Regions from separate parts of the Burkholderia sp. MR1-5-21 genome, predicted to be linked through region 2. Evidence: riboswitches for the same ligand, from Rfam matches in the RefSeq annotation. Region 2 holds a riboswitch; each other region holds the start of a gene.
The links. Region 2 has a riboswitch for cobalamin ahead of cobA (uroporphyrinogen-III C-methyltransferase). Riboswitches for the same ligand answer to the same signal wherever they lie in the genome.

Region 1 (5,907 bases), on a different contig from region 2:
GAGCCCCTCGACGCCGACCGTCACGCGGCAGACCTGTATGCCGCGTACGCGCAAGCGGTCGACGGCCGCGACTGGACCTATCTCGCGCATGGCCCGTACACCGACGAAGCGAGCTACCGCGAGTACGCGCGCGGCGCGGCAACGAGCCCCGATCCGCTGCACTACACGGTGATCGATCGTGCGACAGGCCGCGCGGTCGGCACACTCGCGCTGATGCGCATCGATCCGGCCAACGGCGTGATCGAGGTCGGCTCCGTCACGTTCTCGCCCGCGCTGAAGCGCACGCCCGTGTCGACCGAAGCGCAATACCTGCTGATGCAATACGCGTTCGACACGCTCGGCTACCGGCGCTATGAGTGGAAGTGCGACAGCCTGAACGAGCCGTCGCGCCAGGCCGCCGCGCGGCTCGGATTCCGCTATGAAGGCACGTTCCGGCAGGCGATCGTCTACAAGGGCCGCAGTCGCGACACCGCGTGGTATTCGATCGTCGACGGCGAGTGGCCGGCCGTCGCGGCGGCGTTCGACGCATGGCTGTCGCCCGCGAACTTCGACGCGCAAGGCGCGCAGCGCCAGTCGCTTGCCGCGATCCGTCACGCGCAGGCGAACGCGCGCGACGCGGCCGGCCGCGAGAACGGCGCGACGGGTATCACGGTCCGGCCGCTCGCCGCCGCCGACGAGGCCGCGTGGCGTCCGCTGTGGCAGGGCTATCGGCGCTTCTACAACACGGCGCCGAACGACGCCGTGTTCACGACGACATGGGCGCGCCTGATGGACCCCGACGAGCCGATGTTCGTGCTCGGCGCGTTCGACGCGTCGGACACGCTGATCGGGATCGTGCACGCGATCTACCATCGCTCGTGCTGGACCGAAGGGCCGTACTGCTATCTGCAGGATCTGTTCACGGCGGCCGAAGCGCGCGGGCGCGGCGCGGGCGGCGCGCTGATCGAGGCCGTGTACGCGCACGCGCGCGAAGCCGGCGCGAGCCGCGTGTACTGGCTCACGCACGAGACGAACACGACGGCCCGCGCGCTGTACGACCGGCTCGCGAACAACGCGGGCTTCATCCAGTACCGCAAGGATCTCGGCTAGCGGATGGGCTGCGGCCGTCAGCGTCGCGCGACGCGGCGGGCTTGAGGAGGAAACGCGCGCCGGGCCAGCATTCTGCTGCCCCCGGCGCGCGAAGCGGTGAAGTCGCGCCGCCTACGCGCGCGCGCCGATCAACCCGCTGCGCTCGACGAGCGCGCCGAACAGCAGGCCGATCGTCGTCCACATCACGACCTGCATGCCGATCGCGGCCACGCGGAACTTCCACAGCACGACGGCCGGGAACGCGGCGGGCACTTCGTTGATGTCCGGCAGCGCGAACTGCACGAACGCGATGATCGCGACGAACACGAGCCCGCCAGCCACCGACGCATTCCATGCGCCGAGCTTCGCCGACAGATGCCGCCGCACGCCGAGCGAGAACACCATCGCCGCGATCGAGATCGCAATCATCAGGAAGAACAGCCCGGTGCGAAAGCCGATCGTGTCAGGATCCCCGACGGACGGCGGATTGGCCGGATACTTGAGGTTCGGCACGATGACGAGCGCGACGAACGCGGCCAGCGCGAGCCATGCCGAGAGCGCGCGGGCCTTGATCTGCCCGACCCGCCCGTACGCATACGCGAACGTCAGCGCAAAGAGCCCGCCAAACGCGGCCCCGTACGTGACCACGCCGGTCAACAAACCGAGGCCGGCCTGCGTCTCGCGGCTGACCAGCTCGGGTTCAGGCGCGTCGCCCTTGGCCGCGTCGAGCTTCTCTTCGAACGCGATCGCCTGGTTGACCTGCGGCTCCCCGGCCACCTTTGCAAAACAGAACGTGAGCAGACCCGCGGCGATGCCCGCGAGCATGCCGCGTACCAGCAGCTTCCCAACCATGTGCGTCCCCTGTCAGTGGCAAGGAAAGCCGAGCAGATGGCGGCCGTCGTGCACGAATTCGTGAACGTACATGCCGGGGACGAGCGACGTCGCGCCCTCCTCGGCTCCGACGAAGTACAGCGCCAGCAACAGGAGCAGGCCGGCGAACACGGCCCAGGGCAGGAGTTCCCGGACGGGAATGGGCGCCGGCGCGACTGCCGGCTTGAGAACTGCGTCGGTCATGATGAAACCTCCAGGGGGATATCGCGCCCCAACGAACGGTTGAAAAGATCGGGTGTAGCGACGAAGGCAGGTCTGGCTTTCGGAAACGTTCGTGACCGATTACAGTGGCGCGACCGCGCCGGAATTGCACCGGCTTCCGCACTTCGCAACGGGGGGATTGTACGCGTGAACGTTCCGGATCAGAAAGCATTCCGCTGCGCGCGTCGGGTCCGCCGCGACGGCGCCGTCACGCGATGAGCATGCATCTGCGCCTGGTCGCGCACGCGGCTACCCGGGCGATGCGCACGGGCGCGTTTCCCGACGACGATCCGCTCGACGCGCGCGGCGTCGCACAAGCCGCGGATGCCCGCGCGCAGTGGTCTTGGCCGCCCGATGCGACGGTGCTGTGCAGTCCGGCGCGTTGCGCGCGGCAGACCGCCGAAGCGCTGGAACTGCATGCGAGCGTCGAGCCGGCGCTCGCGGAGATCGACTACGGCCGCTGGCGTGGCAAGCGGCTCGCCGATGTCGTGCGCGAGACGCCTGAACGCCTGCATGCGTGGCTGGCCGATCCGTCCGCGTCACCGCACGGCGGCGAATCGTTCGACGCGCTCCGGCGCCGGGTCGGCGCGTGGCTCGACCGGTTGCCGACCTCGGGCGACGTGATCGCGATCGCATCGGCGCCCGTGATTCGCGCCGCAATCGCGCATGCGTCGGGCGCCGCATCCGCGACCGTGTGGCGCGCCGACATCGCGCCGCTGTCGATAGTCGAACTGTCGCAGCATGCCCAAGAATGGATCGTAATATCCGGCTTCTTGCACGGCGCGAACGACCGCTGAATGTCCGATATACTGGATTGCACGTGATTCGCGTCCGAACCCTTCACCAGGAATCTGTCCTGTGAAACCGCGAGCCGGCCTGATCCTCGAACTCGTCGTCAACTTGGTGCTGCCGTGGGCCGCCTACCGCGTCGCGCACCCGTATTTCGACGAAAGCGGCGCGCTCTACGCGTCGGCAATCCCGCCCGTCCTCTGGACCATCTTCGAATTCATCCGCACACGCCGCATCGACGCGGTGAGCGTCGTCGTGCTGTTCGGCATTGCGCTGTCGATCGTCGCGATGGCGCTGGGCGGCGGACCGCGCGCGTTGCTGATGCGCGATTCGCTCGCGTCCGGCGCGATCGGCGTGATGTTTCTGCTGTCGCTCGTGCGTGAACGTCCGGTGATCTTCTATCTCGCGCGCGCCACCGTGGCCCGCGAAATGGCGGGCGGCGCGGCACGCTTCGAAGCGGCGTGGGACGAGCAGCCGTTGCTGCGCCAGACCCTGCGCCTGATGACCTTCGTGTGGGGCGCCGCCATGACGCTGGAAATGCTGCTGCGCTGCTGGATGGTCGCGAACTGGACCGTCGAGCGCGTGCTGGTCGTGTCGCCGATCATCGGCTATACGGTGTTCGGCGGCCTGCTGATGTGGACGTTCTGGTACCGGCGGCGGATGCGCACGCGCAACAACGTCGACATCCCGACCCGCGACGGCCTGACCGAAACCGCCGGTCGCTGACGGCCGCCCGGCGCGCTCGCGCCGCCCTCCCGGCGGGGATCCGGATTCTCCGTCCGGTATGCCACCCTCCCGGCGGGAATCCGAATTATCCGTCCTTTGCGCCGCGCTCCCGGCGGGAACCGGGATTCCCCGTCCTGTATGATGCGCGGCGTCTTGTCCGACGAATGCTCCGCCGCTTATGTCCTTTCCGCCCCTGCCGTTCACGGCGACCTGGATTGCCCTGTTTGCCGCAGCGGCGCTCGCGTGGGTCCGCCCGCTGCGCGCCGCCAGCCTGATCCTCGCCGCGCTCGGCTATGCCGGCGCACTCGCGCTCGGCATGCTCGCGCCGCTCGCACTGGCGCCGCTGGCCGCGCTCGTGCTGGCCGCATGGGGCGTGTCCGCCGCGCGCCAGCCTGCGGTGCGCGCCGCCGCGCACGCCGCGTTCGTCGTGCTCGCCATTGCGCTCAGCCTGCATTGGCTGCCCGGCTTCCACAATCCGCGCGCGATCGGTCCGGTTCGTTTCACGCCGGACGCCGTGCCGTTCACGATGTACCTGAATCTCGACAAGCCGCTCGCCGGGCTGTGGCTGCTGTGGGTGTTGCCGTGGATCGCACCGGCGGTTCCGCTGGCGCGTGCGGTGCGCACGGGTGTCGTCGCGGCGCTGGCGACGTCGGTCGCATGCCTCGCCGGCGCAGTCGCGTTCGGGACGGTCGGCTGGGCGCCCAAATGGCCGGCGTCAGGCTGGCTGTGGTTCGCGAACAACCTGCTGTTCGTGATGCTCGCCGAGGAAGCGCTGTTCCGCGGCTATCTGCAGGGCGGCCTGACGCGTGCGCTCGGCCGGTTCGCGTGGGGGCCGGGGGCGGCGCTGGCGGTGAGCGCCGTGCTGTTCGGCGCGGCCCATGCGGCGGGCGGCTGGCAATGGATCGTGCTCGGCACGGTGGCCGGCGTCGGGTACGGCGTCGCCTACCGCCGCGGCGGGCTGTTCGCGGCCGCGCTCGCGCATGCCGGGCTGAACGTCGTCCACTTCGGCCTGTTCACTTATCCGATGCTGGCGGCCGCGCGCTGACGCGCGACGGACGTAGCGGGCTGCCTGCCCCGCAGGTGAGCCGACTGCCGCCGGCCGTGCACATCCGATCCTGGCGATCTCGCGCCGATGCGCGACGCAGCGGGCTTCTCGCCCGGTGGACGAGCCGCGTACCGGCGGCCGTGCGCCCAAGGCCCGGGACTTACTTGATCTGATCGGCGATCGGCTGCAGGAACTCGGAGAAGCCGGTCAGCATGATCTGCACGCCGACGCACAGCAGCAGGAACGCGGACACGCGCATCGCGACCTTGGTGCCTTCGGTACCGAGATAGCGTGCGAGGAGCGCCGCGCGGCTGTACGTCAGCCAGATCACGACGGCGACGAGCACGGACACCGCGACCGACACGATGCTCGACAGCATGAATTCCGACAGCTTGTGCGTGCGGTTCGCGTTCAGCGCGATCGCGGTCGCGATCGAGCCGGGGCCGGTCGTCAGCGGCACGGTCAGCGGGAAGAATGCGCGCGTCATGATCGCGTTCGCGTCGATCGGCTTGACGGGCGTGTCGCCGCCGCCCGGCACGTCCGGCTCGTTCAGCATCCGCCAGCCCGACACCGCGACCGCGAAGCCGCCGCCGATGCGCAGCGCTTCCATCGAGATCCCGAAGAAATGCAGCACCGGCGTGCCGACGAAGAACGCGACGATCAGCACGATGAACGAATTGAACGCGACCTTCTTCGCGAGCAGGTGGCGCTCGTGCTCGGTCAGCGATTCCGTGCGCTCGAGGAACAGGAACGCGATGCCGATCGGATTGATGATGCCCATCAGGCCGGTGAAGCCGAACAGGATCTCGGAGATAAGACGGTTGACGATCATCGGGCGGGGAATCGGTCAGGGCGGAGTCGGCGGCGCGCCGGGTCACGCATTGTAGAGCAACCGTCCCCGTTTGCGGGGCGGCCGGCGGGGTGCAGCAAGCCGCCCCGCGTACGTCGGCGGTATTGCGCGATGCAAGCCCGCACGGCCTGCGCAAACCGACCACACCGTTTTTTCCGCCCCGGCGCGAGGCCACCCCGCGCCGCCTGCGCGCTTACGCGGCGCCCGGCTCCCACGCCGGAGGCCGCTTCGCGAAGAACGCCGCGAAGCCTTCCTTCGCCTCTGCCGTCGCGCGCACGCGCGAGATCGTCTGCGCGGTGAACGCCGCGCGTTCGTCGGACGGCGGATACTCGCCGAT
Region 2 (5,907 bases):
CGCGACTTCCGATGCGACGCGCGACGGGCGCCGGATTCGCGCGTACCACTACGAAACGCCCGCGCCGGGCCCGATCGAAGAACAGGCGAACACGGTCGCGTGGACGGACGTCGGTCCCGTCTTCATCGCGAGCAATTTCTCGGGGTATGCGGACATCGCGCGCGCGTATCAGGCGCGCGCCGCCGACAAGCAGGCGCCCGCCGTCGCGATCCAGACGCTCGCGGATCAGATCACCGCGGGCGTCGACGACCGTCGCGAGCAGGCGATGCGGCTGTACGCGTGGGTCGCCCGCAACATCCGCTACGTCGGCGTGTATTTCGGCGCCGGCCCCGTGGTCCCGCATCAGGCCAACGACGTGCTCGCGAACCGCTACGGCGACTGCAAGGACCAGGTGACGCTGCTGTCCGCGCTGCTCGCGGCGAAGCGCATCGAGAGCCGCGCGGTGCTGGTCAACCTCGGCGATCGCTACCGCCTGCCCGACGCGCCGGACGTGCTGACGTTCAATCACGCGATCGTGTGGCTGCCCGAATTCGACGTGTTTGCCGATACGACGGCCGGTGTGCTGCCGTTCGGCGCGCTGCCGTTCGAGGCAAGCGGCAAGCCCGCGCTCGACACCGCGACGGGCAACGTGATCCGCACGCCGCCGCAAAACGGCCGCAACAGCCGTTCGCAGCTCGCCTACACGCTCGATCTCGACCGCGACGGCAACGCGACGATGACGGGCGACATCGCGCTCGACGGCCAGGCCGTCCAGCACGCGCGGCAGATGTTCCGGTACGTGCAGCCGAAACGGCTTGCCGACGAGATGCTGCGCCGCTCCGGTCTTTCCGGCGAGTTGCAGATGACCCCGCATCATCTCGACGCACTCGACCAGCCATTCTCGATCGCGCTGCGCGGCACGCTGAACCAGTTGTCGCTGATGCCGGGCCCTGCGGCGTTCGCGGTGCCGTCGCTGCCGAATTTCGGGCGGATCCGCGAGTTCGCCGACTTCGTCCTTCAGCAGAAGGACAAGCGTTTCGAAGGCGTATGCGCCGGAACGCGGCTCGAGGAGCGCTACCGGATCACGCTGCCGGCCGACGTCGAGATACTCGCGATTCCGCCCGATGTCGACGTCCGCGCCGGCGAAATCACGTACCGCTCGACCTATCGCCGGGACGGCCGGACCGTCGACGTGTCGCGCGTGCTCGATCGCGACCTCGGCGGCAACGTATGCAGCGGCGCGAAGCTCGCCGAGTGGGCGGACGCCGCACGCAGCATCTCGAAGGACCTGAAGCGGCAGATCCTGTATCGCTGACCGGTACCGCGGCGGCCCGCGCATCGCACGCCGTCGCGGGCTGGCGAGCGCCGGCCCCGCCTGCGTTTGCGCCGGCGCGCTGTGCTATCGTATGCGCCGCGTTCGGTGCTCGCATGCGCATTCCGCACATGCAGTCAAACGGGAAACAGGAGGCGGACGTCCGCCCGGCCTGTGCTGTCCCCGCAACGGTACGCCGCCCGCGCGATGCGCTTTCGAGCGCACGCGCCCAGGTCGCCCACGATGCCACTGCCCGCCTGCCTCGGGTGGGAAGGCCGCGGCCTGGCAAGCGGTCAGCCCGGATACCGGCCGACGCAAGGGGTGAGCGAGTCGCTTGCCGAACGCCCGATCCGCGGGGGACGGATCGTGTGCGCGTATCGTGCGCTTATGCCCGCTTCGAGCGGGCTGCTTTCATTCTGCTATGCATCGCCATTCCGCAGGCCGGTTTCGCGCCGTCCGTTCGCCGCTTTCCCCCGCTTCGACACGGTTCGCGCCGTGCTGCCTCCGATGAGCCGCGCGTGGCTGATCGGCGCCGGCCCCGGCGACGCCGACCTGCTGACGCTCAAGGCCGTGCGCGCGATCGGCGCGGCCGACGTGCTGCTCGTCGACGATCTCGTGAATCCCGACGTCCTGCAGCATGCGCGCGCCGATGCGCTGATCGAGCACGTCGGCAAGCGCGGCGGCCACGCATCGACGCCGCAGGAAACGATCGTCGCCGCGATGCTCGCGCACTTGCGCGCGGGCCGCAGCGTCGCGCGCCTGAAAGGCGGCGACCCGTTCGTGTTCGGCCGTGGCGGCGAGGAGCTGATCGCGCTCGGCGCAGCGGGGTTTCCGGTCGAGGTCGTGAACGGCATCACGGCCGGCATCGCCGCGCCGGCCGCGCTCGGCATTCCGGTCACGCATCGCGGCGACGCGCAGGGCGTGATTTTCGTGACCGGGCACGGCGCGGGCGACGACGAGCCCGACTGGTCAGCGCTCGCCGCCACCCGGATGACGCTCGTGATCTATATGGGCATCCGCCGCCTCGGCGCGATCGTCGCCGCGCTGCAGGCCGGCGGCCTGCCGGACGACACGCCGTGCGCGGCGATCGAATCGGCGACGCGGCCTGCGCAGCGTCACGCACTGGCGACGCTCGCGACCGTCGTCTCGACAGTCGGCACAGCCGGCATCGGCTCGCCCGCGATCGTCGTGATCGGCCGCGTCGCGGCGCTGGCGGGCGGCACAGCGCCGGAGCCTGCGTGATGCAGGTCGCGCTCGGTCTCGGCTTTCGCGCGGGCGTCAGCGCCGCGCAGCTCGACGCCGCGGTCCGCGCGGCGCTCGCGCGGCATCCGGACGCGCAGCCGGCCGTCGTCGCGACGCTCGCCGAAAAATCCAGCGCACGCGCGCTGCGCACGCTGTGCGCACGGCGCGGCTGGCCGCTCGTCGCGTTCGGCGCGGCGCAGCTCGCCGCGCATCCCGAACTCGCGGCGAGCGAGCCGTCGGCGGCCGCGCTCGCCCGCTTCGGCGTGGCGGGCATCGCGGAGCCGTGCGCGCGGCTCGCCGCGCCGCGCGGCCGGCTACTCGGCCCGAAACTCGCACGGGACGGCGTGACGGTCGCGCTCGCCGGCCCGCTGTGATCCCGCTTTGAACCCTTTGTTACGACAGGACGAACTCCGATGAAAACCGATCCCGAAGCGCATCAGCGGATGACCGAACGCCGCCGCGCCGGCCACGAGAAGAAGCAGGCCGCCGCCGTCAACGAAAAGGGCCTGCTGATCGTCAACACCGGCAACGGCAAGGGCAAGAGCACGGCCGCGTTCGGCATGGCCGTGCGCGTGCTCGGCCACGGGATGCGGCTCGGCGTCGTGCAGTTCATCAAGGGCGCGCTGCATACGTCCGAACGCGATTTCCTCGGCGCGGTCGCGCAGTGCGACTTCGTGACGATGGGTGACGGCTATACGTGGAACACGCAGAACCGCGACGCCGACATCGCGACCGCGCGCAAGGGCTGGGACGAAGCGCGCCGGATGATCGAAAGCGGCGACTACCAGATGGTGATCCTCGACGAGCTGAACACCGTGCTCAAGTACGAATACCTGCCGCTCGACGAAGTGCTCGCGACGCTCGCGGCCCGCCCCGCTTCGCTGCATGTCGTCGTGACCGGCCGGCACGCGCCCGATGCGCTCGTCGAAGCCGCCGACCTCGTCACCGAGATGCGGCTCGTCAAGCATCCGTACAAGGAACAGGGCGTGAAGGCGCAGCGCGGCGTGGAGTTCTGAGCGATGCGCGCCTGCCCTGCGCTCTTCGTCAGCGCGCCCGCGTCCGGCCAGGGCAAGACGTCGGTGACGGCCGGTCTCGCGCGGCTGCATCGCCGGCTCGGCCGCCGCGTGCGCGTGTTCAAGACCGGGCCGGATTTTCTCGATCCGATGCTGCTCGAACGCGCGAGCGGCGCGCCCGTGCATGCGCTCGACCTCGGCATGGTCGGTGAAGCCGGCTGCCGCACGCTGCTCGCCGATGCGGCGCGCGACGCCGACCTGATCCTGATCGAAGGCGTGATGGGGCTGTTCGACGGCACGCCGAGCAGCGCGGATCTCGCAGCGGCATTCGGCGTGCCGGTCGTCACGGTGATTTCCGCGAAATCGATGGCGCAGACCTTCGCGGCGATCGCATTCGGCCTTGCGCATTTTCGTGAAGGCTTGCCGTTCCACGGCGTGCTCGCGAACCGCGTCGGTTCCGCGCGTCATGCCGAATTGCTGCAGCAAGCGCTGCCCGGCGACCTGCGCTGGCTCGGCCACGTGCCGGCCGACGCGGGCATCGCGTTGCCCGAGCGTCATCTCGGGCTGCATCAACCGCACGACATCGACGACCTCGACGCGCGGCTCGACCGCGCGGCCGACGCACTCGCGCAGACCGCACTGGCCGAACTGCCGCCCGCCGTCGCGTTCGCGGCGCCGGACGACATCGCGCCGCTGCCGCACGTGCTGGCGGGCAAGCGCATCGCGATCGCACGCGATGTCGCGTTCTCGTTCATCTATCCGGCGAATCTCGCACTGCTCGAAGCGCTCGGCGCGCAGTTGCGGTTCTTCTCGCCGCTTGCCGACGAGCCCGTCCCCGGCGATTGCGACGCACTGTTCCTGCCGGGTGGCTATCCGGAACTGCATGCGGCGACGCTCGCGGCGAACGTGACGAGCGCGCGGACGATCTGCGCGCATGCATCGGCCGGCAAGCCGATCGTCGCCGAATGCGGCGGGATGGTGTATCTGTGCGAATCGTTGACCGACGTGGACGGTGCAGCGACGCCGATGCTCGGCCTGCTGCCCGGCCACGCAACGATGCAGCGCCGCTTCGCGGCATTGGGGATGCAGCAGCTCGACACGCGCGCCGGGCCGATGCGCGGGCATACGTTCCACTATTCGCGGCTCGACACGCCGCTTGCGCCGGTCGCGGCGGCTGTCCGCCCGGACGGCAATTCAGGCAGCGGCGAGGCGGTTTATCGGACGGGATCGATCGTCGCGACCTACATGCACATGTACTGGCCGTCGAATCCGCTTGCGGCGGCAGCGTTGTTCGACGGTGACGCGTTTTGAGGGAAGGACGCGTCCGCGAACGAGCGGATCACATGCGGAACGAGGCGCTGCCCCGGAATCACCGCGCGTGCTGATCGTCCGATGCAGACCCGCGCACGCGTTGCGGCGGGTCGCACCGCCACGATGGGGCTGCTCAGTCCGGCAAGCCGCGGCACCGCGCCGTCACGGCTTTTCCCGTCCGGGCGCCTCCGATCTCGACGTTCTGATGACGGTCCCGTCGGGCGAGAAATGCGCATTGAACATCGCATCGCCCGATACGCCGCCCTCGGCCCAGTGCCAGCTCCATACCTCTTCGTGGCTCAACGCGTATTGCGCGACCGACGTCGGCTTGCCGAGCAGTTGCCGCACATCGTCCTTCGACATGCCCGGCACGACCTTCGCGATGTTGTCCGCCGTCAATGCCTGCGTGATCGAAACGAGCCTGCCGTCGGGCCCGAAATCGAGCATGTAGGTGCTCGTGCCGAACGGGCCGCGCGGGTACTCGAAACGCTGCGAACCGTCTTCGTTCTGCCTGACCATCTCCGGCTTGCCCGCGTCGCGGAGGACGTCCTCGACCGTTGACACGCCCGGCTGCAGTTTGCCGAACGCGACGTTGTCCGGCTTGATGGCATTGACCGCGTCGGCGACCTTCTGGTCGTCGCAGCCCGCCACAAGCAAGCCGGCCGCGCATGCCGTCAGCGCGGTCAGGAAGAGTTTTCGCATTTCGTAAGTGCCGTATCGATTGAGCCGGTTCGACGCCGCGCGCCGGCCTCGCCGAACGAGGCGGCCATGCGGGCCTCGCGAGAAGGACCGGTGATGCGGCGCAGCGTAGCACGCGACCTGCCGGCCGCGATGTCAAGGAGCGTCAAATCCCGCTTGAGCCCGATACGGCAGGCGCTCTGCCGATGACGCAAGCATGCCCGCGGCGCCGGAGACGGCGCCGCGGGCATGCGCATCTGCATCGATCAGACGAAAAACGCGTCGGTCAGCTTGACCCAGTACGACGCGCCCGTCGGCAGCGCCGCGTCGTTGAAGTCGTAGCCGGGGTTGTGCACCATGCAGCCGCCCTCC
Region 3 (5,907 bases), on a different contig from region 2:
CGCGCATGCGTTGCCACGAGAACGGCCGTTCTCGTGGCAACCCCAAACTTAAAAATCCATTCCACGGGAATGCCCGAAATCGCCCGCATGGCGGCGTCGCTCGTCGCTTGTTTGGCTTGGCCAAACGGCGCTCCTCACTTCTTGCCCTGCGAGCGATTTCGGGCATTCGCATGTGCGTTCCGTATGCAAACAGACCCTGGAAAAGGAAACGGCACCGGGTGAGACCCGGTGCCGTTGGATAGGCCCCCGCCTTAGCCGCTAGGCCGGCATCCTGAACCTAGGGTTCAGAATTGGTCGCAGTTAGCAGCACTTCGGGTACATCAGACAGAGTGACGCGCGCGCCCGTGCTACAAATTTCCGCAACCGTGCACATGGCATTGGTTCAAGGAATATATGACCTTGGCGAACCAGGCAGGGAAGCTGACTGAACTGTGAATCGTTGTGTCCAATTTGACCACCGTTGACCCCGGAGATCAAGGGGAATCGACACATCGATTCGAGGTTACTGCGTCTCGTGCTGTGCGAGCACCGCACCGAGCTTTTCGTTCATCTGGCGCATTGTACGCCGGATTTCTTCCGCCGGAAATGCTTCACCGTGACGCACGCTCGTTTGCAGTCGCAGCAGTTCGGACGCGAGCGACAGCGCCGCCATCACTGCGATGCGATCGGTGCCGCGCACCGAGCTGTTCGAGCGGATCTTCGTCATTTCCGCGTCGACACGCGCGACAGCCTCGAGCAGCGCCGCTTCGGTCTCGGCCGAACAGGCGAGCCGATAGGCCTGGCCGAGAATCGAGACTTCGATCTGCTTGGTGCTCATGCGTGTTCTCCGTGGCTGGCCGCGTCGTCGCTATCGGCGCGCGCCTGTGTATCGAGCAGGTCGAGCTGGTTGTCGGCTTCCGCCACGCTCTTCGAGCGCGGCAGCTTCTCGAGAATCGCGTTCAGTTTCACCTGGGCGTCGTCGATCTTTGCCGACAGCGTGTCGCGTTCGGCCGCGAGCGCATTGCGCTCCTCGCGCAATTGCGCGAGCTCCGCGCGCACCGTGTCTGCTTCCGCGCGCAATTGCGCGACTTGCTCTTCGAGCGCGAGCCGTTCCGAGTGATAGCGCTGGTTCAGTGCAATCAGTCGGCCAATATTTTGAGATAGGGTTTCGAGTTCGTTGAGCATCTGCTGCGTCCTCTAAAGACCCAGCATTTTAGCGCGGAATAACGCGCATTCCGACATCTGTAACGTTTCCAGTCGTAACACCCCTGCTTCTTGCCGCGAATTGGCGAGACAGGGGCCGGTTTCGCGTGCGTGCCGACCGCTTTCTTGACGCTCCCGTGGCCCGCTCCTAAACTGGCGCCGCCTCGGTGCTCGCGCGTACGACGCGCGGTTAAACGGGAAGCAGGGCGCCGGCTCCGCCAGGAGCGGCCAACCTGCGCTGCCCCCGCAACGGTAAGCGGCCGCATCGAACGATGCAGGCCGGCTCGGGTGCGCTCGGCGTGTGCGGTTCGCATGCGAGCGCAGGCCACTGCGCATGAAAGCGCGGGAAGGCGAGCCGGTGTGCCGCCAGCCCGGATACCGGCCGAGGCGGGGAGCCCGTGCGCGGGCTTCATGACGCGCGGCCTGCGGGGAAGCGGGGCGCGCAGCCGTTCACAGGATGTCTTCGATGCTGACCCCAATCGCCCGCACCGCGCTCGGCGCGCTATGCGGGCTGCCGCTCGCCGCCACGGCCCAGACCGTTGCTGCCGATGCCGCTGCACCGGCCGTACCCGCCATACCTGGCACACCCGCTGCCGGCGCGCAGACCGGACAGAATACCGGCGCGCAGCTGCTCGCGCCGGTCGTCGTCACCGCGCGGCGCGCGCCGCAGGCCCTCGCCGATGCGATTCCGCAAACGACCGTGTTCGACGCGCAGGACATCGCTGCGCATCCGGGCGCCGACCTGCCGACGCTGCTCGCGTTCGCACCAGGCGCGCAGATCGTGCGCAACGGCGGCCCCGGCGCGAGCGCGACGCTGTTCTTGCGTGGCGCGCAATCGACGCAATCGCTCGTGCTGATCGACGGCGTGCGCGTCGATTCCGCGAGCCTCGGCGCCGCGCAGCTGAGCCAGTTGCCGCTCGACCAGATCGAGCGGGTCGAGGTCGTGAACGGCAACGTGTCGTCGCTGTACGGCTCTGGCGCGATCGGCGGTGTCGTGCAGGTGTTCACGAAGGAAGGCGGCAATCATCCGCCGCGTTTCAATTTCGCGGTCGGCCTCGGCAGCTACGGCACGCAGACGCAGCAGGCGGGCGTGTCGGGCCGGCTCGACGCCGACGGCAAGACGACCTTCAGCGTGTCGATCGCGCGCAACAAGGACAACGGCTTTTCCGCGCTCGATCCGGCGAAGCAGCCGAATGCGAACCCGAATGCGAACGGCTACCTGAACGAGAGCGTCACCGCATCGCTGCGGCATCGCTTCGACGATCGCTGGGATGCGGGCATCACGTACTTGCAGTCGAACGGCAACAACAGCTACGACAACGCGTTCGGCGTGCCGACCGACCTGAACACCCTGTACTCGCGCGTGCAGCAGGCACGCGTGTTCGCGAACGGCAAGCTGTTCGACTGGTGGACCACGCATGTCAGCGTCGCGACCGGCAACGACCGCAGCCAGACGGAGCTGAACGGCGTCTACACTGACCACTTCAATTCCGACAACCGCCAGTACACGTGGCAGAACGATTTCCGGATCGCGCCCGACCACATGATCCAGGCTGGCTATGAGCGGCTCGACCAGCAGTTCATGTCGAACGTGTATTCGGCGCCGCAACGCCACGTGAATTCCGGCTGGCTCGGCTACACGGGACGCATCGGCCGCCAGCAGTTCCAGGCGAGCCTGCGGCGCGACCAGTATTCGGATTTCGGCGGCGCGAACTCGTACTATCTGGGCTATGGTCTCGACCTCACCGATCGCTGGAAAATCACCGCCAGCTATTCGGATGCGTTCCGCGCGCCGAGCTTCAACGACCTCTATTACCCGATCGCCGGGAATCCGTCGATCCAGCCCGAGCGCAGCCATTCGGTCGAGGCCGCGCTGCAATATGCGTCGAACGCGGTGGGTGTGGTGCGCCTCACCGCGTTCCAGACGCGCTATTCGAACCTGATCGACTACCGGCCCGAGGCGAACAGCTTCTTCTATGTCGCGCAGAATGTCGGCCGCGCGAAGGTGCAGGGGCTCGAAGGCTCGTGGCAAGGGCACGTCGGCGCGACCGACGTGCGGGTTGCCGCCACCTTGCAGAACCCGATCGACGAAACGCAGAATCAGGACCTGGACCGGCGCGCGCGGCGGTTCGCGTCGGCGGCGGTGAGCCGCGCGTTCGGCCCCGTGCGCGTCGGCGGCGAGTGGCTCGTCAGTGGCGCGCGCAACGACTCGGGCGGCGGGCGGCTCGGCGGATATGGGCTCGTCAATCTGTTCGCGCGCTACAACATCACGAAAGCGTGGTACGTCAGCGCGCGCATCGACAACCTCTTCGACAAGGACTACGAGCTTGCCTACGCATACAACACGCCGCGGCGCGGCGCCTATGTCACGCTCGGCTGGCAGCAGCAGTAGGCGCCGGGCGGGCGCGCCGGCCTGCGCGCGACGGTGCGCCGCATGAGCGCCACGCGCGCGGCGGCGATCTGGGCGGCGCTCGCGGCCGCGGTCGCCGTGCTGTTCATCGCGTCGCTGACGATCGGCAGCGTGCCGATGTCGCCGCTGCAGGCGCTCGCCTCGCTCGTTCCGCACGGCGGCGGCGATGCGTCGGGCAACGCAGCGCTGTTCGCCGACATCGTCCGCACGCTGCGCCTGCCGCGCGCGCTCGCGGGCTTCGCGTGCGGTGCGTTGCTCGCGCTCGCGGGCGCGCTGCTGCAGGTGCTGCTGCGCAATCCGCTCGCGGAACCGTACGTGCTCGGCGTGTCGGGCGGCGCGGCCGGCTTCGCGCTCGTCGCGATGATCGCGGGCGCCGCGTGGTGGCTTGTCGACGCGTCGGCGTTCGCCGGCGCGCTCGTGTCGGTGGGGCTCGTGCTCGGCCTCGCGCGCCGCGAGCTGTGGCGCGGCGAGTTGCGCGACGCGTCGCCGCGGTTGCTGCTCACCGGCGTCGTGATCGCGGCCGGGTGGGGCGCGCTTGTCACGCTGCTGCTGTCGCTCGCGCCCGATGCCAGCCTGCGTGGCATCATCTTCTGGTTGACCGGCGACCTGAACGGCGCCGCGGCGCCATGGTTTGCGTGGGCCGCGCTTGCGCTCGCCGCGTGCGTCGCGCTGCCGGCCGCGCCGCAACTGAACGTGCTGCTGCGCGGCGACGCGGTCGCCCTCGCGCTCGGCGTGCCGGTCGCGCGGCTGCGCGTGCGGATCTACCTGGCCGCATCGCTGGCCGCGGCCGCCGCGGTGACGACCGCAGGGACGATCGGTTTCGTCGGCCTCGTCGTCCCGCATGCGTTGCGTCTCGCGTTCGGCAACGACCAGCGCATGCTGCTGCCTGCCGCGATGCTCGCGGGCGGCGGCGGCGTGATGGCGGCCGACCTGCTCGCGCGGACGGTGATCGCGCCCGCGCAATTGCCGGTCGGCGTGATGACCGCGCTGATCGGCGTGCCCGTGTTCCTGTGGATGTTGCTGAGGAGACCGACGCGATGAATGCAGCCGCATCCTTGCCCGCCAACGGTTTCTCGTATGCGGCGGTCGACCTGACGCTGCGGGTCGGCGCGCGCACGTTGCTGAGCGGCTTCACGCAGCGGTTCGGGCCCGGCGAGATCTGGTGCGTCGCGGGGCCGAACGGCGCGGGCAAGACGACGCTGCTCGCGACGCTCGCGGGCCTGCACGCGCCGTCGGGCGGCCACGTCGAAGTCGACGGCCGGCCGCTCGCCGCGTGGTCGCCCGCTCGGCTCGCGCGGCGGCGCGCGCTGATGCCGCAACACCTGCACGATGTGTTCAGCGCGACGGTGTTCGACACGGTGCTGCTCAACCGCTTCCCGTATCTCGGCGGCTGGGGCTGGGAGCGCGATGGCGACCGTGCGGCCGCGCGCGACGCGCTCGCGACCTTCGGCCTTGCGCCGTTTGCCGATCGCGACGTGCTGTCGCTGTCCGGCGGCGAACGGCAGCGCGTCGCGCTGGCCGCGACGCTGTGCCAGGATGCGCCGCTGCTGCTGCTCGACGAGCCGCTCGCCCATCTCGACCTGCATCACCAGATCGATTGCCTGACCGCGCTGGCCGCGTGGCTCGACGCCGGCCAGCGCACCGTGCTGTTCTCGTGCCACGACCTGAATCTCGCGCGCCGCTTCGCGACGCATGCGCTGCTGCTTGATGGCCGCGGCCGCGCATGGGCGGGCCCCGTGCACGACGTGCTCACGGCCGAGCGCGCGAGCGACGCGTTCGGCTATCCGCTCGTGCTGATCCGCCAGGATGGCCGCGACGCATTGCTGCCTGCGTGGCCGGAGCGGCGATGACTTCCTTTCTTTCGACGTGCGGCCGCTGCCGCGCCAACGAGGCGAACTACCGATGAAACAGACCGACTTCCTGCCCGACATCGCGCCGCTCGACGCATCATTGCGCCCGCGCCTGCAGCACGTGATCGACCACAAGACCAAGCCGCCCGGCAGCCTCGGCCAGCTCGAGCCGCTCGCGCTGCAGCTCGGCCTTATCCAGTGCACCGAGCGGCCGCTCGTGCAGCGTCCGGCGACGATCGTGTTCGCGGGCGACCACGGGATCGCGGCCGAAGGCGTGAGCCCGTATCCGCAGGCCGTGACCGCGCAGATGGTCGCGAACTTCCTGGCCGGCGGCGCGGCGATCAACGCGTTTTCGGGGGTCGCGCAGAGCACGCTCGAGATCGTCGATGCGGGCGTCGCGTCGCCGCTGCCCGAGTCCGACCGGCTGATCTCGCTGCCGGTCGCGCGTGGCACGCGCAACTTCGC

Region 1: it holds a riboswitch for cobalamin, as region 2 does, so the genes downstream of both, ACV229_RS10365 (CbtB domain-containing protein) here and cobA (uroporphyrinogen-III C-methyltransferase) in region 2, are expected to answer to the same signal.
Region 3: it holds a riboswitch for cobalamin, as region 2 does, so the genes downstream of both, ACV229_RS13110 (TonB-dependent receptor domain-containing protein) here and cobA (uroporphyrinogen-III C-methyltransferase) in region 2, are expected to answer to the same signal.

The regions. Positions count from the first base shown of each region.
Region 1 is NZ_JBSAXD010000006.1:20,409-26,315, forward strand. It holds gene ACV229_RS10355 (GNAT family N-acetyltransferase) at 1-1,089, shown strand, start outside; gene ACV229_RS10360 (CbtA family protein) at 1,201-1,920, opposite strand; gene ACV229_RS10365 (CbtB domain-containing protein) at 1,933-2,100, opposite strand; cobalamin riboswitch at 2,091-2,324, opposite strand; gene ACV229_RS10370 (histidine phosphatase family protein) at 2,382-2,957, shown strand; gene ACV229_RS10375 (VC0807 family protein) at 3,019-3,675, shown strand; gene ACV229_RS10380 (CPBP family intramembrane glutamic endopeptidase) at 3,854-4,720, shown strand; gene ACV229_RS10385 (MarC family protein) at 4,881-5,552, opposite strand; gene ACV229_RS10390 (enoyl-CoA hydratase-related protein) at 5,764-5,907, opposite strand, start outside.
Region 2 is NZ_JBSAXD010000002.1:170,356-176,262, forward strand. It holds gene ACV229_RS03350 (DUF3857 domain-containing transglutaminase family protein) at 1-1,294, shown strand, start outside; cobalamin riboswitch at 1,380-1,619, shown strand; gene cobA (uroporphyrinogen-III C-methyltransferase) at 1,799-2,533, shown strand; gene ACV229_RS03360 (cobalamin biosynthesis protein) at 2,533-2,907, shown strand; gene cobO (cob(I)yrinic acid a,c-diamide adenosyltransferase) at 2,947-3,549, shown strand; gene ACV229_RS03370 (cobyrinate a,c-diamide synthase) at 3,553-4,857, shown strand; gene bamE (outer membrane protein assembly factor BamE domain-containing protein) at 5,020-5,559, opposite strand; gene ACV229_RS03380 (M20 aminoacylase family protein) at 5,802-5,907, opposite strand, start outside.
Region 3 is NZ_JBSAXD010000008.1:31,655-37,561, forward strand. It holds RNA gene ssrS (6S RNA) at 240-421, opposite strand; gene ACV229_RS13100 (cell division protein ZapA) at 503-817, opposite strand; gene ACV229_RS13105 (ATPase) at 814-1,164, opposite strand; cobalamin riboswitch at 1,331-1,583, shown strand; gene ACV229_RS13110 (TonB-dependent receptor domain-containing protein) at 1,649-3,574, shown strand; gene ACV229_RS13115 (FecCD family ABC transporter permease) at 3,617-4,633, shown strand; gene ACV229_RS13120 (ABC transporter ATP-binding protein) at 4,630-5,442, shown strand; gene cobT (nicotinate-nucleotide--dimethylbenzimidazole phosphoribosyltransferase) at 5,495-5,907, shown strand, end outside.